2 linked regions of the Actinoalloteichus fjordicus genome follow. The protein of the gene in region 1 interacts with the protein of each later gene in a pairwise test. Links are inferred from orthologs where the notes say so. Each region holds a gene or a part of one and is shown on either strand. Other genes may lie near its edges.

Region 1 (11,025 bases):
CGTGGAGCTGTCTCCTGTGGAACTGCGCAGCGCCTCCGCGGTGGGTGCGGCGATACTCGCCGCGGCCGGGGCCGGGCTTCCCGTCCCGCCCGCCGGTCGCGCCGACGGCAGCCCGGTCCGGCCGAGCGGCCGGGATCACAGCGCGGCCTTCGACCGTTATCGAGACCTGGTGGAGCCGCCCGCGGAGGACGAGTTCGGGCACGGGCACCACTGAACCGACCCGCGATCCGCCACAGGGTGATGCTCCGCCGAGTGATCCTCCGGCGGGTGATCCCCCACCGAGTAGTCCTCCACAGTGGTGCGTCCGACTCGATCAGGTCGCACACCCACCGGTCCGCTGGTGCGCGGCGGACTCGCCGTCGGCTGCGCCTGCCCTCGGTCTCGTCGGCGACGCCCGTTCTCCGATCAGAACGACGGTGTGGCGCGCATCGGGGCCGTTCGTCTGGCAGGCTTGCATCAGACTCGGGCGACCGCTTGGATGTTCTGGTGATCATCCGCAGGGGACCGATCCCGCGCGGGTGATGTCTCACATCACCGGCGCCCGGCGTGGCTGCTGGACCGGGGGCGCTACGGTGCCTAACGTCCGCAGCGGAAGTACCGGGGTCGACGGGCCTCCGGCCTCATCGCGGAGGTCGACCTCTGTCGGTCCAGGGCAGGCGGCCTGGACGTGCAGGCGCAGGCACGACAGCCCGAGCACGAGCCACGATCAGGAAGGCGGATCCGATGACGCCCCCGCACAACTATCTCGCGGTGATAAAGGTCGTCGGCATCGGTGGCGGCGGAGTCAACGCAGTCAACCGCATGATCGAGGTCGGGCTCAAGGGTGTTGAGTTCATCGCGGTCAACACCGATGCCCAGGCGCTGTTGATGTCCGATGCGGACGTCAAGCTCGACATCGGCCGCGAACTCACGCGCGGTCTCGGGGCGGGAGCCAATCCCGAGGTCGGACACCGGGCCGCCGAGGACCACCGGGAGGAGATCGAGGAGGTCCTCAAGGGCGCCGACATGGTGTTCGTCACGGCGGGAGAGGGCGGTGGCACCGGAACCGGCGGCGCGCCGGTCGTCGCCTCGATCGCTCGCAAGCTCGGCGCACTGACCATCGGCGTGGTCACCCGACCGTTCTCCTTCGAGGGCAAGCGGCGGGGGAAGCAGGCCGAGGACGGCATTCAGGAGCTGCGCAACGAGTGCGACACCCTGATCGTCATCCCCAACGACCGACTCCTCCAGCTCGGTGACATCGGCGTCAGCCTCATGGACGCCTTCCGCTCGGCCGACGAGGTCCTGCTCTCCGGTGTGCAGGGCATCACCGACCTGATCACCACGCCGGGTCTGATCAACCTCGACTTCGCCGACGTGAAGAGCGTCATGTCCGGGGCGGGCAGTGCCTTGATGGGCATCGGCTCGGCCAGAGGCGAGGGCAGAGCCGTGCAGGCCGCGCAGAAGGCGATCAACTCGCCATTGCTCGAGGCGTCGATGGACGGTGCGCACGGCGTGCTGCTCTCCATCGCGGGCGGCTCCGACCTGGGCCTGTTCGAGATCAACGAGTCGGCCTCGCTCGTCCAGGAGTCCGCGCACCCCGAGGCGAACATCATCTTCGGTACGGTGATCGACGACTCACTCGGCGACGAGGTCAGGGTGACGGTGATCGCGGCGGGCTTCGACAGCGGCGGGCCGACGCACAAGAAGCTGGAACCGGCACCGGTCAGCTCGCGGGCTCCCCTGGCGTCGGCGACCTCGGGTCGCCCGCCGGGATCGGGAGAACCGCCGCCGACGGAGCAGGAACACGTTCCAGAACGCGCGGCGCCCGTGCACCATCACCAGCCTTCGATGAACTCCAACCCCGTCACGCCTGCGGTGTCACGGCAGTCCGACCCGATGGGGCCCCGGCCGACGATGCCGCCGCCGATGCATGGCGGCCGTTTCGGCGGGCTGGACTCCGCTGGGCAGCAGCCCGGTCGTGATCTGGGCGGCTATGACGGCTCCCGCTCGACGCTGCCGGGGACGCCTCGGCCGGGCGGCCTGCCCGGTCGGTCCCTGCCGGTGTCCGACGACGGCGAGGACGACGAGGTCGACATCCCGCCCTTCATGCGACGCTGAACCGCACGGTCGTCCGCCGAGCCCGTGACACGAACTGATCGTGTCGCGGGCTCGATCGCGTCACGACTCGGTCGCGGGGCGTGCCCGGCTTCGGAGGCGCGGCCCACCCGGCTCTAGGATCGCCCTTGGTGGGGATGCCCGGTGCTCGAGAAGGCACCTGGCTTCGCAGTCCCTCCGTCGCGTCGGCGGGGAGCGGCGCGGGGCACGGCAGACTCTTCGGCGGAGGAGGGGTTACGGGTGCGCGTTCGGCGAGTGATCACCACGCGGGATGGTGGCGTGTCCTCGGCCCCGTACGACTCGTTCAACCTCGGTGACCACGTCGGCGACGACCCGGCCTCGGTCGAGGCCAATCGACGGCGGCTCGCCGCCGAACTCCCGGCGACGCCGAACGGCCTGGCCTGGATGGAGCAGGTCCACGGCCGGAGCACGGCGATCGTGGACGGTGCGACCCCCGCGCCGGTGGAGGCGACCGACGCACTGGTCACCACGAGACCGGGACTGGCACTGGTCGCACTGGTCGCCGACTGCGTGCCGGTGCTGCTCGCGGATCCGGTGGCGGGCGTCGTCTCGGCGGTGCACGCCGGGCGGGTCGGCAGCCGGGTCGGTGTCGTGACCGCCGCGCTGCGGGCGATGACCGAGGTGGGCGCCAGCGTCGATCGGGTGGAGGCGTTGTTGGGCCCGTCGATCTGCGGGAAGTGCTACGAGGTGCCCGCCGCGATGCGTGCCGACGTCGAGGCTCACCTGCCCGGTTCGGCATCGCGGACCCGGCAGGGCAGGCCGGGGCTGGATCTGCGGGCAGGGCTTCGCAGGCAGCTCACCGACGCCGGGATCGCGCGGCTCGGTGTCGATCCTCGGTGCACCGTGGAGTCGCCGGAACTGTTCAGTCACCGCAGGGAATCGACCACTGGGCGATTCGGCGCGGCGATCTGGCTGGAGCCTGCCTCGTGAGTGAACAGGACTTTACCGGCGAAAGCGAGCGCCGCGAGTTCCTGTCCGGGCGGCTGGCAGCGGTGCGTGAGCGCATCGCCGCGGCCTGCCTGACCGCAGGCCGACCGCTCGACGCGGTCCGGCTGCTCGCCGTCACCAAGACTTTTCCGGCTTCGGATGCCGCCCTGCTCGGTGATCTCGGACTCACCGAGTTCGGGGAGAACCGTGATCAGGACGCGGCGCCCAAGGCCGCCGAGGTCGCCGGGCTGCGGCCGGAACTGCCGATTCGCTGGCACATGGTGGGGCAGGTGCAGCGGAACAAGGCGAGGTCGGTGGCCAGATGGGCCGACGTCGTCGAGTCGGTCGACAGCCCCCGACTCGTCGAGGCGTTGGCGCGGGCCTCGGCGGCGGCGCGCGAGGCGGGCGAACGTGAGTCTCGTCTCGATGCGTTGGTGCAGGTCAGCCTCGACGGGGCGCCGGGGAGAGGCGGTTGTCCCCCGAAAGAGGTGGCGCAGATCGCAGAAATGATCGACCATTCAGGTGAATTACGACTCATTGGGGTGATGGCTGTCGCCCCGCTGGGAGGAGACTCTGAGCGCTCCTTCGAGACCTTGCACACGGTATCCGACCTGCTGCGACGTGATCATCCGCATGCGGTGGAGATCTCGGCGGGGATGAGTAATGACCTCGAACGGGCGATTGCGGCGGGCTCCACGAGTGTGCGTGTCGGAACGGCGCTTCTGGGTACCAGGCCGATAGCGTGAGTACGGGCGTTGTGGGGAGGCAGACGGCGGGTGACACCGTCGTCGGGACAGGCGTCGGGACGTTGGCCAGGTCAGCCAGTCCGGATGCGGGGAAGGGCTGTCGATGAGCGCACTACAGAAGCTGAAGGCCTACTTCGGCATGGTCCCCGCCGAGGACATGGACGACTACGACGAGGCAGGTTACGAGGCCGACGAGTACGAGTCCTACCCCGACCGGGTGGGGGCTCGGTCGCGGCGTGCCACCGCGCTGCGCGGTGGATACCGGCCGGTCGACTTCGACGAGGACGATGACGCCGTCGAGGCTGTTCAGAGCAGGTCGAGGACCCGGAGCTCCTGGTCGCCCCAGCCCGCCACGCGCGGAGCACTGGCGGTCGACTCGCAGCGTGACTCGGTCACCCGACTGCGACCTGCGGCGGAGTCCGTCGTCTCCGGCGCGGCAGGGGCGGCCGCGGGTCGGATCACGACGCTGCACCCCAAGACTTACATCGAGGCCAGGACCATCGGGGAGCACTACCGCGAGGGCACCCCGGTGATCATCAACCTGACCGAGATGACCGACGCCGACGCCCGTCGTCTCGTCGACTTCGCCGCTGGGCTGGCGTTCGCTCTTCGGGGGGACATCGACAAGGTGACGAGCAAGGTCTTCCTGCTCTCACCCGCCGATGTGGACGTCACGGCGGAGCAGCGGCGGCGGATCGCCGAGGGCGGTCTGTTCGGCTGACGGCAGATGATGGCAGAGTTGGGGTGTGGAACTCTTCCGGATCATCGCGTACTACGCGCTCTTCTTCTTCTGGCTGCTCTTGATGGCGCGTATCGTGGTGGAGCTGGTTCGGTCGTTCGCCAGGGACTGGCGTCCGGCCGGGGGGGTTGCGGTCGCGCTTGAGACCATCTACACAGTGACCGACCCGCCGGTTCGCGCGCTGCGACGCGTGATCCCGACAGTTCGGATCGGCGGGGTCGGACTAGACCTGTCGATTATGGTTCTACTGCTGGTCGTCTTCATCCTGATGCGACTGGTGATCCCGACTTGAACAAGACGACACGGGCAGACCGGGCAGCGGGGAGCTCCGGGGTTCCGCTGTCGAGGAGTGCGTGAGGTGATCTAGCCATGCCGTTGACGCCCGCCGACGTGCACAACGTCGCGTTCAGCAAGCCACCGATTGGCAAGCGGGGCTACAACGAGGACGAGGTGGACGCATTCCTCGACCTGGTTGAAGGCGAACTCGCAAGACTGATCGAGGAGAACAACGAACTGCGCAACCAGATCGAGCAGCTGGATCAGCAGCTCGACAACGCGCGCGCTGACCTGGAGGACGCCCGAGCAGGAGCCGCGGCCGCACCCGTCGCGGCGAGCAGGCCGGTGGAGGAGCCGCGCAGGCTCTCGCCGGTGCCGCCGCCGTCGCTGGTGGAGCAGACCGCGCCGGGGGGCGACCACCACGTCCAGGCCGCCAAGGTCCTCGGACTGGCGCAGGAGATGGCCGACCGCCTCACCGGGGAGGCGAAGGCCGAGGCCGACGGGATGCTGTCGGAGGCGAGGACGAAGTCCGAGCAGCTGCTCTCCGACGCGCGGACCAAGTCCGACGGCATGGTGAACGAGGCTCGTACGCGAGCCGAGACCATGCTGGGCGACGCCAGGACCCGCTCCGAGACCGTGGAGCGCCAGTCCAGGGAGAAGGCCGCCACCCTCGAACGCGACGCGCAGCGCAAGCACTCCGAGATCCTCGCGGGGATCACCCAGGAGAAGAACAGCCTGGAGAAGGAGATCGAGGTGCTGCGCACCTTCGAACGCGAGTACCGCACCAGGCTCAAGACGATGTTGGACTCGCAGCTCCGTGAGCTGGAGGACCGGGGCAGCGCCGTCCCGTCCGCCGAGTCCACCCGATCGAGTCACCAGACGGGATACAGCTTCGGCGGTCGCACCGCCGAGGCGGGCTGAGCACCGAGGCCGACCGGCGACGTCGGTCGGGATCGGCGTCGAGAACCGTCGACCGCCCCAGCGGACTCCGCTGGGGCGGTGCCGTCTGTCTCGGCCCGGTCGACCGGGCCGCTTCGACGGGCCCTGCAGCGGTGCAGCGAAGGCGGCCCGACCGGCCCGGCGGCGGCCGGGCGTCGGAGCGCCCCTCCGGGCGCCGGGTCGGGCGAAAAGGATTCGACCTCGGCGCTAATCTGTGCGTAACAGGCTTTGATCCGGCCATCACCGGGGAGCCGCCGGAAGAACCGGGCCGAGACGGCCCGCAGTAGAGCCGGCCGGGCGGGCCCGTCACAGCCCTGAATGAGAGGTCGACGTCCGCGCTGCTGCGGGGTGCGTCGGCAAGCGGGGTGGTACCGCGGGGTGTCGAAGGCGACACGTCGTCCCCGGAGGGAGTCCGCGAACGGCGGGCCTCCGCGACGACCGCCACCACCCTGCGAGGAGTATCTCCGATGGCCTACCCCAAGGTCCGTCTCACCGGTCCGGACACCGCAGGCGTGCCCGCGCAGCCGTTCTTCCCCGAGCTGGAGAACGCGGTGCTGTCCTACTGGTCGGCCGACGACACCTTCGCGGCGAGCGTGCAAGCCCGCCCCTCCGGAGAGAACGGCTCCAACGAGTTCGTCTTCTACGACGGCCCCCCCTTCGCCAACGGTCTTCCGCACTACGGGCACCTGCTCACCGGCTACGTCAAGGACGTCGTCCCCCGGTACCAGACCATGCGAGGCAGGCGTGTCGAACGCCGCTTCGGCTGGGACTGCCACGGCCTGCCCGCCGAGGTGGAGGCCGAACGACAGCTCGGGATCGACCACAAGTCCCAGATCGAGGCCATGGGCGTCGACGTCTTCAACGACGCCTGCCGCACCTCGGTCCTGCGCTATACCGACCAGTGGCGCGACTACGTCACGCGCCAGGCCCGCTGGGTGGACTTCGACGACGACTACAAGACCCTCGACCTGGACTACATGGAAAGCGTCATGTGGGCCTTCAAGTCGCTCTGGGACAAGGGCCTGGTCTACGAGGGCTTCCGGGTCCTCTGGTACTGCTGGCGCTGCGAGACGCCGCTGTCCAATACCGAGACGAAGATGGACGACGTCTACCGGGACCGGCAGGACCCGGCGGTCACCGTCGCGATGCGGCTGGAGACCGGGGAGCGGGCCCTGATCTGGACGACGACGCCGTGGACCCTGCCCAGCAACCTCGCCATGGCCGTCCACCCGGACGTCGAGTACGTGACCGTCGAGCACGAGGGCGAGCGTTATCTCCTCGCCGAGGCCCGGCTGGCGCACTACGCCAGGGAGCTGGGCGAGGACGCCGCCGAGCGGATCGTGGCGCGCTGTACGGGCGCCGACCTGCTCGGTCGTCGGTACTCGCCGCCCTTCGACTTCTTCGCGGGCTGGGAGAACGCGCACCGCATCCTGGCCGCCGACTACGTCACCACCGAGGACGGCACCGGGATCGTGCACATCGCCCCGGCCTTCGGTGAGGAGGACAAGGCGGTGACCGACGCGGCGGGCATCGACCCGGTCGTGCCGGTCGACTCGCGGGGGCGGTTCACCAGCGAGGTCCCGCCGTACGAGGGGCAGCAGGTCTTCGAGGCGAACAAGGAGATCATCCGCGACCTCAAGGCGGCCGGGCTCCTGGTGCGCCACGAGACCTATGACCACCCCTACCCGCACTGCTGGCGGTGCCGTAACCCGCTGATCCAGCGTGCGGTCTCCTCCTGGTTCGTCGCCGTGACCCGGTTCCGGGAGCGGATGGTCGAGCTGAACCAGCAGATCGACTGGGTGCCGAGCCAGATCAGGGACGGGCAGTTCGGCAAGTGGTTGGAGGGCGCCAGGGACTGGTCGATCTCGCGGAACCGCTACTGGGGTTCGCCGATCCCGGTGTGGACCTCCGACGATCCGGCCTACCCGAGGGTCGACGTGTACGGCTCTCTCGACGAGCTGGAGCGGGACTTCGGCGTGCGCCCGGAGGACCTGCACCGGCCGTACATCGACCGGCTGACCAGGCCTAACCCGGACGACCCGTCCGGGCGCTCCACCATGCGCCGGGTCCCCGAGGTGCTGGACTGCTGGTTCGAGTCGGGCTCGATGCCCTTCGCCCAGGTGCACTATCCCTTCGAGAACCGGGAGTGGTTCGAGCACCACTACCCCGGTGACTTCATCGTGGAGTACAACGGCCAGACCAGGGGGTGGTTCTACACGCTGCACGTGCTGGCCACCGCCCTGTTCGACCGGCCTGCGTTCCGCAACGTCGCCGCACACGGCATCGTGCTCGGCGACGACGGCCAGAAGATGTCGAAGTCGCTGCGCAACTATCCGGCCGTCGACGAGGTGTTCCAGCGGGACGGCTCGGACGCGATGCGCTGGTTCCTGATGGCCAGCCCGATCCTGCGCGGCGGCAACCTCATCGTCACCGAGCGCGGGGTGCGCGACGCGGTCCGACAGTCGGTTCTGCCGCTGTGGAACTCGTGGTACTTCCTCGCGCTCTACGCCAATGCGGAGTCGCTCGAGGGGGCCTCGCAGACCGATCCCGACTTCACCGAGCGGACGGGACGGACCGTCTCCACCCATGTCCTGGACCGGTACGTGCTGGCCAAGACGCATGAGCTGGTCGTCGACGTGGGCGCCGCGTTCGACGTGCACGACCTGCCGGGCGCCTGCTCGCTGATCGAGGACTTCCTGGAGGTGCTGACCAACTGGTACGTCCGACGCTCCCGTGAGCGGTTCTGGGCGGGCGAACAGGCGGCGGTGGACACTCTGCACACCGTGTTGGAGGTCGTCTGCCGGGTCGCGGCCCCGCTGCTGCCGCTGACCACGGAGGCGGTGTGGCGCGGCCTGACCGGGGGCAGGTCGGTGCACCTGGCCGACTGGCCGCTGGTGGACGAGCTGCCCGCCGACCCGGCCCTGGTCATCGCGATGGACCGGGTGCGGCAGGTCTGCTCCACCACCTCCGCGCTGCGCAAGGCCGCCAGGCTGCGGGTCCGGCTGCCGCTGCGCACGCTCGTGGTGGCGGCGCCGGACGCGGCGGCCCTGGAACCCTTCACCGGACTGATCCGGGACGAGGTCAACGTCAAGAACGTCGAGCTGACCACGGAGGTGTCCGCCTACGGTCGGTTCGAGGTCGTGGTCAACGCCAGGGCCGCCGGACCGAGGCTCGGCAAGGCCGTGCAGCAGGTGATCCGCGCGGTCAAGGCGGGCGAATGGACTCAGGAGTCCGACGGCACCGTCTCGGCGGCGGGCGTCCGGCTGCTGCCCGGCGAGTTCGAGGAGCGGCTGGTGGCCGCCGACCCGTCGGCGACCTCGGCGCTGCCCGGCGGTACGGGCGTGGTGGTGCTCGACACCGAGGTGACCGAGGAGCTGGCGGCCGAGGGACTGGCCAAGGACGTGGTCCGGGTGGTGCAGCAGGCCCGCCGGGACGCGGACTTCGACGTGTCCGACCGCATCGAGCTGACGGTTCAGGCCGGGGCCGAGGTCGTCGACTCGCTGCGGCCGAGGGAGGGCTTCCTCGCCCAGGAGACGCTCGCCGTGCGGGTCGTCTTCGGCCCGGTCGACGGCGGCTTCGCGGGCACGGTCGGCGAGGGCGCGGAGATCGCCGTCGCCGTCACCAGGGCCTGAGAGGCACTGCCGGGCGGCGCCCGGCTGCGATGGCGGCCGAGTCGAACTGACGGCCGCTCCGCCCGGCGGTGTGATCCGCCGCCGGGCGGAGCGGCCGGCGGGTTCTTCGGGGTGCCGGGCGGGCCGGTCCGCACGGATTCGCTGATCACGTCGAGCCGAGGGGACGCGGATGGGCGCTGAAGTGGTGCTCGTGCGCCATGCGGAGTCGATCCCGCCCCGGCCGGGCGGTCCGGCCGAGTCGGTGCGGCCCCTGAGCGACGGGGGACTGGCCCAGGCGGCCGGGTTGGTGGCCGAGCTGTGCTTGCCGCCGCCCGACGTCGTCTACGCCAGCCCTTATCGGCGTGCCGTCCAGACGGTGGCACCGTCGGCGGCCGAACTTGGCCTGCCCGTCCTGACCCGCACCGACCTGCGTGAGTGGGATTCCGGACTCGCTCCGACGCCGGATTACGCCCGGCACTACGCGGCGAGCTGGGCCGATCCGAAGCACCGAAGGCCCGGCGGCGAGAGCCTCGTCGAGCTGACCGCTCGGGCCTCGGCCGCGCTGGTCGACCTCGTCGCACGGCATCCCGAGTCGAGGATCGTCGTCGGCACGCACGGCACCTTCCTGGCCAGGGCACTGGTCGGCCTCGGCGTGGCGGTCGACTGGCCGTTCTCCCGGGACATGGCCTCGCCCGCGGTGTTCCGGGTGCAAGGGCTCGGCACGCCCGACGTCCGCGTGTCGGGTCCGGGGCTGCCCGCGAGTCGTCCGGGCTTCTCGCGGGACGGCGACCCGCCTCGACGGTGCAGCCGGGCCGAACGCCGTGGGTGAGGTCCGTCGCTGTGCGTCGGGTCGGTCGCCCTGTCTTCGTGCGGGACAATGGCCGAGTGAACACCGAGCATCCCGACTCCGACCCCGTCGACGGGGCGCGTGACCCGTCCCGCGCCGAGCCGTCCGCGCGGGGTGCCGACGTGCGCCGGGCCGCAGCAGCCAGCCCGACAGGCTCCGAGGGCGTCGAGGACTCCGCGCCCGCCGAGGCCGCAGGCTCGCCGGGGCAGGCCGAGGCGTCGCTGCCGCGTAGACGGGTGGGGCTGCTCGCACTCGCCGCCCTGCTCGTCCTCGCGCTCGACATCGTCACCAAGGTCGTCGCCGTCGCCACCCTGGAGCACCGTCCGCCGGTCGAGCTCTTCGGTGGAGGCCTCTACCTGGTCCTCTTCCGCAATCCCGGTGCGGCCTTCTCGATGGCCACCGGGATGACCTGGCTGCTGACCCTCATTGCGATCGGCGTCGTGATCGGCATCCTGTGGATCGCCCCTCGGCTGCGCTCGGTCGGCTGGGGCATCGGGCTCGGCCTGGTGCTCGGCGGCGCGCTCGGCAACCTCGTCGACCGTCTCTTCCGCGCGCCGGGGCCGCTGGAGGGACACGTGGTGGACTTCCTGTCGCTGTTCGCGCCGGACGGCAGTGTGTGGCCGGTGTTCAACGTCGCGGACTCCTCGCTGGTCAGCGGGGGTGTGCTGCTGGTGCTGCTCGCCTTCCTCGGCAAGGACTACGACGGCACGACGATCAAGAACGAGAAGAAGTCCGCGAAGGACGCGGCGCAGGCGACCCCGCGTGACGCGGGCGCCGACTCCACCGATCACTCGGTGGCGACCGGGTCCGATCGGACCCGACAGG
Region 2 (11,034 bases), 160 kb from region 1 along the record:
AGCAGCAGCACCGCCATCGCCGAGCCGAGCGGCCAGTTGTTGCCGCCGCCGAACTGGTCGTCGACGACGCTGCCGAAGGTGCTCTGGTCGACGCCGCCGAGGAGGCTCGGCGTCACGAAGTCCCCGGCGGCAGGCACCAGGACCAGCAGCGCCCCCGCGAGGATGCCCGGCAGCACGCCGGGGAGAACGACGCGGAAGAACGTCCCCAGTCTGCCGTGCCCCAGGTCGTAGGAGGCCTCCACGAGCTGGTGGTCGAAGCGCACGCAGGCCACGTAGAGCGGCAGCACCATGAACGGGAGGAACCCGTAGGTCAGGCCCAGCACCACCGCCGTGTCGGTGAGCAGGTAGCCGCCCGCCCGTCCGAGGCCGACGAGGTCGAGCAGCCGATTGATCGGGCCGTCGCCGTCGAGCAGCGCCTTCCACGCGTAGACCCTGGCCAGATAGCTCGCCCAGAACGGGATCAGCACGAGCGCGAGCAGCACCGTGCGGAACCGACCACCGTGTCGGGCGATGAACCACGCCAGCGGAAAGGCGAGCACCAGGCACGCCGCCGTGGTCACGGTCGCGTAGACGAGGGTGCGCCAGAAAATCGGCAGGAACGCCGGGTCCAGCGCGGTTCGATAGGGCAGCGTCGTCCAGGGCAGCACGGCTCGTGCCGCGCCGGTGTCCCTGGTCGCGAAGCTGAACTGCACCACGAGTGCCAACGGGACCAGCAGGAACAGGACCAGCCACAACGCCGCGGGCCCCAGCTGTCCCGCCGTGGCCAGCCCCCGCGCGATCCCGCGCCGCGAGCGCGGGCCCGTCACCCGGTCTTCACCCTGGTCCAGGCGTCCGCGTAGCGGGCCTCCACCTCGGGGCCGAGATCGGCGGTGAACGGCAGTCTGGCCAGCTCCTCCTCTGACGGGTAGATCAGCGGATCGTCCCGCAGCGCCGGATCGATCAGTGGCAGGGCGGCCTCGTTGGGGCTGCCGTACTGGATCTCCTCCGCCAGCCGCGCCCCGACCTCGGGCTGCAGGATGTGGTCGATGAAGCGGTGGGCGTTCTCGGCGTGCGGTGCGTCCCTCGGAATGCACAACACGTCGACCCAGGACAGCCCGCCCTCCGCTGGAATCACATAGGCCAGGTCGGGATTGGCCTCCTGGGCCTGGAACACGTCCCCGGAATAGGCCTGGGCCAGCGGTGCCTGGCCGGAGGACAGCGGCTCGATGACGTCCGAGGTGATCTGACCGAGCCTGCTCTTCAGGTCCAGCAGGTACTCCACCGCCTCGTCCAGGTCGGCGGGCTCGGTGGAGTTCGGATCGTGTCCCAGCGCCAACATGCCCAGCGCCAGGCCGTCGCGAGCCTCGTCGAGCAGGATGCTGCGGCCCCGCGCCGTGGGCAGGTCGAAGGCCGACAGGCTGGTCACCTCCGCACCCAGCTCGGCGGGCGAGTAGGCCAGCCCGGTCGTGCCCCAGGCCCACGGAACGGAGTAGCGGTTCCCTGGGTCGTAGTCGGCGTCGCGGAAGCGACTCCCCAGGTTGTCGAGATTGGTCAACAGGTCCTGATCGAGGGGGCGCAGCAGATCGGAGCGCAGGAACCTCCGCAGGAAGTTGTCGGTGGGGACCACCAGGTCGTACCCGGCCGCGCCCGAGGCGATCTTGGCCTCCAGTTCGTCGTTGGAGCTGAAGTTGTCGTAGACGACCCGGATGCCGGTCTCCTCCTGGAAGCCGGGGATGGTGTCCTCGTCGATGTAGTCGGTCCAGTTGTAGAGGTTGAGCACCGGCTCGTCGACGTCGTTGCGCACGGACGAGGAGTCCGGCGAGGCGGAGTCGGACGGGGACGGCGCGGCGCCCACTCCGCAGGCCGCCGCTCCCTGCGCGGCCACCGCGAAGAAGGCCATCGACCTCAACATCGATCGGCGCGTGAGGCGCGGGCTGCCCCCGTCCCACAGTCGTGCGATCCGCACCGCCGGTCGTCCGTCCTGCTCGGATGCCATGTCGCATCCACCTCCCTCACCGTGTTTCGTCCCGTGCCGTGTTCGTGCTGTGCCGTGTTCGTGCCGTGCTCGGCGCCCCGGTCAGCGTCGACTCGACGCGGGGGCCGTTCGATGTGCGCGAACGCGCGGTGTCGCGGCGCGTTCGCCGGGCCGGTCACCCTCGTGGCGCCGATCCGCTCCGCGCCGTCGAGCCGCAGGCAGGCATGGACTCGGATCGCGCCGCCGAGCCCGCCCTCCCTGCGCCTGTCACTCCCTCGATCGGTGTCATGGTCCCGCCTCCGCCGCGCCGTGGTCGTCGAGATCGGCGTCGTCGGCCAGCAGCACGCTGTGCTCGGGGTCCCAGGCCAGCAGCACGGGCTGGCCCGGACCGCCCGCATCGCTGATCCGCCGGGTGTTCTGCACGAACGCCACCAGGGTGTCCCCGCCCGTCGCGGGGACCCGCACCAGATACTGGGTGGACACGCCGGTGTAGACGATGTCGACGACGGTGCCCGGCAGCAGGCACCAGCCCGAGGGCGGCGCCACCGATCCGTCCACGTCGTAGACGTGCACCTTCTCCGGCCGGACCGTCAGTACCACGCGGCTGCCCGCCCGGGCGGCGGTCCCGGCAGGCAGCGTCGCGCGCAGGCGCGCGCCCGGACCCACCCGCAGCTCCAACAGGTCGGCGGCCGCGTCGTGCCCGACGACCTCGCTGTCCAGGATGTTCGTCGTGCCCGTGGCGGAGGAACGCAGGAAGCTCGCGACGAACCTGCTGGCCGGGCGCTCGTAGACGTCCTCGGGGTAGCCGACCTGCCGGATGCGTCCGCCCGCGAGCACGGCGAGGCGATGCGAGAGGACCAGTGCCTCCTCCTGATCATGGGTGATGTAGAGGAAGGTCGTGCCGACCTCGCGTTGAATACGCATCAGCTCGACCTGCATCCGCCCGCGAAGCTGAGCATCCAGCGCGCCGAGCGGCTCGTCGAGGAGCAGCACACGCGGGCGAGCGGCCAGTGCCCTCGCCACCGCGACCCGTTGTTGCTGGCCGCCGGAGAGCTGGTGCGGCCTGCGCCGGGCGAAACCGGACAGTTGGACGAGCTCCAGATGTTCGCCGACCCGTCGCCGCAGCTCACCCCCGCGCAGCCCCTTGCGGCGCAGCGCATAGGCCACGTTGTTCCAGACGTCCAGGTGCGGGAACAACGCATAGGACTGGAACACGGTGTTGACGTCGCGCCGGTACGGCGGCACGCCGACCATGTCGACGCCGTCGAGTTCGATGGTCCCGCGCTCGGGGTCGGCGAAGCCTGCAATCATCCGCAGCAGGGTCGTCTTGCCGCTGCCGGACGGCCCGAGGATCGAGAAGAACTCGCCCTCGTGCACCCGCAGCGAGAGATCGTCGAGCACGATCTGGTCCCCGTAACGTCGGGTGACCCCGGACAACGCGACCGCGACCGGGGCGAAGGTGTCGGGGGTGCGCTGTTCTCGGGGATGGAACTCCGCCGACTCGTCGGTCACAGGCACACACCTCGGCAGGGACAGCGGGGGACTGGGGCCGTCGGCATCGGGTCACGGCCCGGTCGACGCGCCGCAGCGTAGACGAGACCCTCCTACCGCAGACAGTCACCGGCGGACAGCCCAGGCTGATCGGGGTCACGACGCCCCCGTATGCGACGATACGTGGGCAACCTACTCGATCGTGTTCGTGGTGGAGGGAACGTGGCCGCTCGTTCTGCAAGGTCCTCGTCGGCAGTGGAGAAGCGTCCCGCCACGACCGTCGACCCCCATGAGGAGCCCTCGGCCGAATGGGGCTGGCACGGCGGCTTCCCCGTCGGCACGCGGGTGGCAGGCTGGGTGGGCGCCCTCTCCGTGTTCGCCATGCTGATCGGCAACCACGAGGGTCACACCGAGGACCTCTGGCTGATCTTCCTCGGCGCAGGCATGGTCGCCGCGCTGATCTGGGACCAGGTCCGCCGCCGGACCTCCTGGCGTAACTGAGCCCGGCTCGGGGCGACGCACGGCGCTACCCGGTCACCATGCGCCAGGGATTGCCGGGAACGGCGTGCACCAAAGAGTGGTTCAAGCCACCATCGAGCTCATGACCAGCAGCGTTTCCGCTCAACGCTTGCGTCTTTGCGTCGTCCTCTGTTGACTTCTCCGCGTGCACTTCAGACGTCGACCCGCGCGACCCGCGCCCGGGTCGACGTCTCGGGCCGATGATGCCCCGCCGCGCACAGTCCCGTCCCGACTCATCGGGTCGGCAGCTCCCTCCGCGACGGCCGCCCGCCGGGTGGCTATGGGCAGTCCGCAAGCCCGTCGACGTCACCGAGCAGCACGGCGTCGTCGATTGCCGTCCATCCCCGCCGCGACGGAAGCTCGACCGGCCCGGCACAGCGATGGAGAGCGATCATGAGAGTCACCGACGAGCTGATCACGAACAACAAGGCCTACAGCGCGTCCTTCGGCCTCAAACTGCCGCTGCCGCCCGCCCTGAAACTCACCGTGGTCGCCTGCATGGACTCGCGACTCGACGTGTTCGAGATGCTGGGACTCCGCCTCGGCGACGCCCACATCATCCGCAACGCAGGCGGCGTGATCACCGACGACATGATCCGCTCCGTGGTGATCAGCCAACGGATGCTGGGCACCGAGGAGATCATCCTCATCCATCACACCGACTGCGGGATGCTCACGTTCACCGACGACGAGCTGAAGTCCGAGATCCTCGCCGAGACCGGCATCAAGCCGGAATGGGCCGCCGAGGCCTTCGACGACCTCGACGGCGACGTCCGGCAGTCCATCAAGCGCATCCAGACCAACCCCTTCATCGAACACAAGAACGTTCGAGGATTCGTCTTCGACGTCGAGACCGGGGCGCTGCGCGAAGTCGTGTGACGGCGCGCGGGCCGTCGAACGAGCGCGGGCTACCGCTCCGATCGACCGGGATCGGATGACGGCGGACCAGCGAGACGTTCCGTGCTGGTCTGAGCCTCGTATCCTCCCGGGTCGCGCCTCGCCGAACCCCGGGAACGCGGTCCGGCGGGCTCGGCCCGTTCTAGCCCTCGATCGGCCCACCGTGTCGCCGTGTGGACGTCGGCGATCGGCACGGTGGGCCGCTCAGCGGCGCGGTGAAGCGTCGGGGAACCACCGGCCGGGCGTTTCGGCAGGCAGGTTCCGCTGCCGGGAGGCCACGGAGGGGTGCCGCTCCGGCAGCCCGACGCCGCCTCGAACGAGCGCTCCGGCGCTGTGACTTCGGCCGGATGGACCCCGTCCCGTGCTCCGGCGCCTGCGAGTCCGTCTCGCCCGGCCAGGATAGGCAGGTACCGGGGTGGGATGTCGGGCCTGGTTCGTCCGGATCACCGGCCCGAAGCGGTCCTGAGGGCACAGGGCGACAGGCCCGCCGCACCGGTCAAGGAGGCGAGAGCCGGTGCGAAGGTCGCCCCCACAGTTCGAGGGGGCAGGCCCGGGGCACGACGTGCGTGATCCGCGACCCGTGCGCCCCGCTCAGCCCTCCGCGGCGAGCTGGCCGCAGGCGGCGGCGATCTCCTGTCCCCTGGTGTCCCGAACGGTGCAGCTCACGCCGCCCTCCTGCACGCGGCGGACGAACTCGCGTTCCACCGGCTTGGGGCTGGCGTCCCACTTGCTCCCCGGCGTCGGGTTCAGCGGAATCAGGTTGACGTGGACGAGTTGGCCCAGGTGCCTGCGCAGCAGCTTCGCCAGGAGGTCGGCCCGCCATGGCTGGTCGTTGACGTCGCGGATGAGGGCGTACTCGATGGACACCCGCCTGCCGGTACGGTCCGCGTAGTACCGGGCGGCCTCCAGCACCTCGGCCACCGTCCACCGCGTGTTGACCGGCACCAGCGTGTCCCGCAGCTCGTCGTCGGGCGTGTGCAGCGAGACGGCCAGTGTCACCTGGAGTCCCTCGTCGGCGAGCTTGCGGATCGCGGGAGCGAGCCCCACGGTCGAGACCGTCACCGACCGCTGCGCCAGCCCGAGCCCGTCGGGGGCCGGATCGCAGATGCGGCGCACGGCGGCAACCACCCGTTTGTAGTTCGCCAAGGGCTCGCCCATGCCCATGAAGACCACGTTCGACAGCCTGCCGGGGCCGCCGGGCATCAGCCCGTCGCGCATCACGGCCGCAGCGGAACGGACCTGGTCGACGATCTCCGCCGTGGACATGTTGCGTTGCAGTCCGCCCTGACCGGTGGCGCAGAACGGACAGGCCATTCCACAGCCCGCCTGGCTGGAGATGCAGACCGTCGCGCGATCGGTGTACCGCATCAGGACGCTCTCGACGAGGGTGCCGTCGTGAGCCCGCCACAGCGTCTTGCGGGTGGTGCCCTCGTCCGTGGTCACGTCCCGGACCGTGGTGAACAGCGTGGGCAGCAGCTCGCTGACCAGCCGTTCCCGGCTGGCGGCCGGGATGTCGGTCATCGACTCCGCGTCGGTGCTCAGCCGACCGAAATAGTGGTGTGCGAGCTGGGCGGCCCGGAAGGGCTTCTCCCCCAGCTCGGCCACGGCGGCCTTGCGGTCGGCGGCGGCGAGGTCGGCGAGGTGGCGCGGCGGCAGGCCGCGGCGCGGTGCGTCGAAGACGAGAGGTAGCGCAGTCATGGCGTAATCCAGTGTCCCACGGAGCGCGAGCGGCTCTCACCGGCCCCGACGTCGCGCTCGACGGGGTCGCGCATCGCACCGATCGCCTCGCGAGCAACCGCCGCCTCGCGAGCACCTCTCGTCACCCGACGACGCACTCATCCGATCGGCCCCGCCTGCATCACCGGGCACCCGAGTCAGGACGTCGGTCGCCCGCCCGGCAGCAGCACGGTGGCGGGCCGACGCCGCACATGCAGGCGGTAGCCGACGGGCAACGTCAGGCCCGGCGTCTGCGCGATCGCGCGCGCGGCCACCCGACGGGAGAACTCGATACGCAGGACCGAGCCCAGGCTCTCCCTGTCGTCGAACCGCCACAGCGTGTCCACCCGACGACAGTCGAAGCCCTGCGCCGCGAAGAAGTCCTCCACGTCGGCGGGCGAGTAGTCGGGCAGGTCGGCCCGCATCCAGCTCCCATAGGGGTGCCGCGTGGCGTCCAGATCGATGATCGCGATCGCCCCGCCGGGACGCAGCACCCGCTCGGCCTCCCGGAGTCCCGGCTCACATCCGGGACCGAAGAAGTACGCCGTCCGCGCGTGGACGAGATCGACACTCGCGTCCGGCAGCGGGAGGCGCTGCGCTCCCGCCGCCAGCACCCGGATCGAGTCCAGGCCTGCCACCCGCCGTCGCGCCCGACGGACCAACGGCGGATGCGGCTCAACGCCGACCACCGACCGCGCATCGCGAGCCAGCATCGGCAGGTGGAAGCCGTCGCCACAGCCCACGTCGACCACGTCGAGCCCGGCCCAGTCGAAGGCCGCCCGGAGCGCCACGAAGAGAGCGTGCTCGCGGTCCTGAGCCCGGTTCTCCACCTCGTAGACCCCTGGCCACCGCCAGATGTTCGGACTCGGCAGCACACCGGACGAGGACGGGCCGCCCGCACGCGAAGACCAGAACGCCATCAGGCGACGGGAATGAACCAGTTCAACAGCAGCCAGGCCACCATGGCCGAGGGCAGCAGCGAGTCCATTCGATCCATCAGGCCGCCGTGGCCGGGGAGCAGCGTGCCCATGTCCTTGACCCCGATGTCCCGCTTGACCAGCGACTCCAACAGATCACCCACCGTCGCCGTCGCCACCAGGGCGACGCCGAACAGGGCGCCGTGCCACCACTGACCGCCCAGCATCAGGGTGACCATGATCAGGCCTGCACCGACGCCTGCGACCAGCGAGCCCGCGAAGCCCTCCCAGGACTTCTTCGGACTGATCTGCGGTGCCATCGGGTGCCTGCCAAACAGCGCCCCGACCGCGTAACCGCCGGTGTCCGAGCCGATCACCACGAGCATGAAGGCCACCACCCGCAGGACCCCGTCTTCCGGGAGCACCAGCAGGGCGGCGAAGGTCGCGAACAACGGGATGTAGGCGGCAACGAAGATCGATCCCGCGACGTCGCGAAGATAGTTCTCCGAACCGCCCGGCACCCGCCAGAGCAGGCACGCCAACACGGTCAGCACGAAGGCCGTCAGCACGCCGTCCAGGCCATAGGGCCACGAGACCCACAGCATCGCCTGACCGCCCACCAGCAGGGGCGTCATGGCGACCTTCATGCCGCGCGCCCGGCGGAACGCGGTGGCCGTCTCCACCGTCGACACGGCCACCGCCGCGCCGATGACCACGAGGAACAGGTGCCGCGCCCACAGCAGGGACGCCAGGATCGCGGCACCGAGCAGCAGACCGACCAGTACCGCGGCACCGAGGTTCCGCCCCGTCCTGGACGGAGGCTTCACCGCCGGAACCAGGGCGGCGTCCTGCGTCGTCGACGCAGGAGACTCCCGCAGGATGCCGGTACCGACTCCCGGTGCCGCATTCTTCTCACCAGCCACCACCATCGACAGTCCTAAGAGCGCGGCTCGGTCGAATGTTCGATCAGCACGCCCTAGACCTCCAGCAGTTCGCTTTCCTTGTGCTTGACCAGCTCTTCGACCTGGCCGACGTACTTGTCGGTGAGGCTCTGCAGTTCCTTCTCGGCGCGGGTGCCCTCGTCCTCCCCCGCGTCGCCGTCCTTGACCGCCCGGTCGATCTCGTCCTTGACCTTCCGGCGGATGTTCCGGATGGTGACCTTGGACTCCTCGCCCTTGGTCTTCGCCACCTTCACCAGGTCACGCCTGCGCTCTTCGGAGAGCTGCGGGACCAGCACTCGGATGATCGTGCCGTCGTTGGTGGGATTGACGCCGAGGTCCGAGCTGCGAATCGCCTTCTCGATGGCGGTCAGCAGGCTCGCGTCGTAAGGCTTGACGACGACCTGACGTGCCTCGGGGATGTTGATCCCCGCCACCTGATTCAGCGGCGTCGGCGCGCCGTAGTACTCGACGACGATGCCGTTGAACATGTTCGGAGTCGCCCGACCGGTACGCACACTCGCCAGTTCGTCCTTGGCGACGGCCACCGCCTTCTCCATCTTCTCCTCGCCGTCGAGAAGAGACTCGTCGATGTCGATCACGGCTGACTCCTTACTATGCATAGCGGCAGTGGTGGGGCCCCGAGTGTCGATCTCAGCACGCTCAGTACTCCGAGCGCTCGCCAGGGGTGCTGACCAACGTGCCGATCTTCTCACCACGCACGGCCCGAGCGATGTTGCCCTCGTTGAGCAGGTTGAACACCAGGATCGGCATGTTGTTGTCCATGCAGAGGCTGAACGCCGTGGCGTCGGCGACCTTGAGACCGCGCTCCAGCACCTCACGGTGGCTGATGTGGCTGAACATCGTGGCCTGCGGGTCACGCTTGGGGTCGGCGGTGTACACGCCGTCGACGGCTTTGCCCATCAGCACGATCTCGGCGCCGATCTCCAGCGCGCGCTGGGCAGCGGTGGTGTCCGTGGAGAAGTACGGCATCCCCACGCCCGCGCCGAAGATCACGACCCGCCCCTTCTCCAGGTGCCGGATCGAGCGGCGGGGAATGTAGGACTCGGCGACCTGGCCCATGGTGATGGCGGTCTGCACACGAGTGTCGATGCCCTGTTCCCGCTCCAGGAAGTCCTGCAATGCCAGGCAGTTCATCACCGTGCCGAGCATTCCCATGTAGTCGGCGCGGGTGCGCTCCATCCCGCGCTGCTGCAACTCCGCGCCTCGGAAGTAGTTGCCACCCCCGATGACCACGCCGACCTGGACTCCGCCGCGCACCACTGCGGCGATCTGGGCGGCCACGGTGTGCACGACGTCGGGATCGACGCCCACGGCGCCGCCGCCGAACATCTCACCACCGAGCTTGAGCAGCACCCGTCGGAAGCCAGGTGCTGTTTCGCTGCGTTCGGTCAACGGTTCTCCTCCATGAGCCTGACTGACAGCCAGCGCCCTGTCCTCCGCCGTGACGGCGGAGGACAGGGCGCGCGGGGACCTCTCAGGCCTGGCCGACCTCGAAGCGCGCGAAACGCTTCACGGTCATGCCTGCATCGCTGAGCAGCGCCTTGACCTGCTTCTTGGAGTCCTGCACCGAAGGCTGGTCGACAAGGACGACGTCCTTGAAGAACCCGTTGAGCCTGCCCTCGACGATCCGGCTGAGCGCGGCCTCGGGCTTGTTCTCCTCGCGGGCCGTCTGCTCGGCGATCCGACGCTCGTTCTCGACGATGTCGGCGGGCACCTCGTCACGGGTGACGTAGCGGGGGTGCAGCGCGGCGATCTGCATCGCGATGCCACGAGCGGCCTGCTCACTGCCACCCTCGAACTCCACCAGCACACCCACTGCGGGCGGCAGGTCGGAGGAACGGCGGTGCAGGTAGACCGAGACCGGGCCGTCGAAGCAGACCACGCGGCGGATCTCGAGCTTCTCGCCGATCTTGGCCGACTGCTCCTGGACCAGCTCGTCGACGGTCCTGCCGTCGGCGATCGGAGCCGCCTTGAGCGCCGCGACGTCGCCTGCCGAGCTCGCCTTGGCGGCGGCGACGATCTGCGCGGCCAGCTCCTCGAAGGCGGCGGTCTTCGCGACGAAGTCCGTCTCGCAGTTCAGTTCGAGCAGGACGCCGCCGTCCGCCGCGACCAGGCCGTTGGCCGTGACGCGCTCGGCACGCTTGCCGACGTCCTTGGCGCCCTTGATGCGCAGGATCTCGACGGCCTTGTCCATGTCGCCGTCGGTCTGCTCCAGGGCCTTTTTGCAGTCCATCATCCCGGAGCCGGTCAACTCGCGGAGACGCTTGACATCAGCCGCCGTGTAATTCGCCATGGTGCGTCGTCAATCCTTACATGTCTGTTGTTGCGCGGCGAAGTCGCGCCAGGGGCAAAGACAGGGCACCGGCCGCACAGCCGAGGCGCCCCGATCCCGCACCGCGCGGGCGGGCCCGGTGGGCCCGCCCGCGCGGTTGTCGGGAGGTCGTCCGCAGTCCTGGAAGGCCTGCCGTGATCCCGTCCGCAGTCAACCGGCGGCGGGATCGAAGGCCGGGACTCAGGCCTGGGCGGGCTGCTCGGCAGGCTGCTCGGCAGGCTGCTCGGTCGCCTCGGCCTGGGGCTT

The links.
Region 2: the proteins of ftsZ (region 1) and rlmN interact in binary tests that used the Escherichia coli proteins (3 or more experiments, as listed by UniProt). The link is inferred for Actinoalloteichus fjordicus from one-to-one orthologs.

What each region holds. Positions count from the first base shown.
Region 1 is NZ_CP016076.1:2,163,690-2,174,714, forward strand. The notes cover bases 1-2,910. They hold ftsZ (cell division protein FtsZ), read left to right. Parts: upstream 1-723; coding sequence 724-2,097; downstream 2,098-2,910. Other genes in these bases: xylB (xylulokinase), read left to right, coding at 1-214; pgeF (peptidoglycan editing factor PgeF), read left to right, coding at 2,335-2,910. Also shown: more of pgeF, read left to right, coding at 2,911-3,045; UA74_RS09785 (YggS family pyridoxal phosphate-dependent enzyme), read left to right, coding at 3,042-3,788; UA74_RS09790 (cell division protein SepF), read left to right, coding at 3,892-4,509; UA74_RS09795 (YggT family protein), read left to right, coding at 4,535-4,819; DivIVA-like cell division protein Wag31, read left to right, coding at 4,897-5,724; ileS (isoleucine--tRNA ligase), read left to right, coding at 6,210-9,374; UA74_RS09810 (histidine phosphatase family protein), read left to right, coding at 9,544-10,182; lspA (signal peptidase II), read left to right, coding at 10,239-11,025. UniProt on the Escherichia coli protein: Essential cell division protein that forms a contractile ring structure (Z ring) at the future cell division site. The regulation of the ring assembly controls the timing and the location of cell division.
Region 2 is NZ_CP016076.1:1,999,340-2,010,373, reverse strand. Bases 4,507-7,425 are described here. They hold rlmN (23S rRNA (adenine(2503)-C(2))-methyltransferase RlmN), read right to left. Parts: upstream 6,560-7,425; coding sequence 5,453-6,559; downstream 4,507-5,452. Other genes in these bases: UA74_RS09060 (class I SAM-dependent methyltransferase), read right to left, coding at 6,736-7,425; UA74_RS09070 (beta-class carbonic anhydrase), read left to right, coding at 4,507-4,843. Also shown: UA74_RS09090 (ABC transporter permease), read right to left, coding at 1-806; UA74_RS09085 (ABC transporter substrate-binding protein), read right to left, coding at 803-1,975; UA74_RS09080 (ABC transporter ATP-binding protein), read right to left, coding at 2,240-3,466; UA74_RS09075 (DUF2631 domain-containing protein), read left to right, coding at 3,668-3,946; more of UA74_RS09070, read left to right, coding at 4,358-4,506; more of UA74_RS09060, read right to left, coding at 7,426-7,497; UA74_RS09055 (phosphatidate cytidylyltransferase), read right to left, coding at 7,497-8,423; frr (ribosome recycling factor), read right to left, coding at 8,471-9,055; pyrH (UMP kinase), read right to left, coding at 9,096-9,848; tsf (translation elongation factor Ts), read right to left, coding at 9,931-10,749; rpsB (30S ribosomal protein S2), read right to left, coding at 10,969-11,034.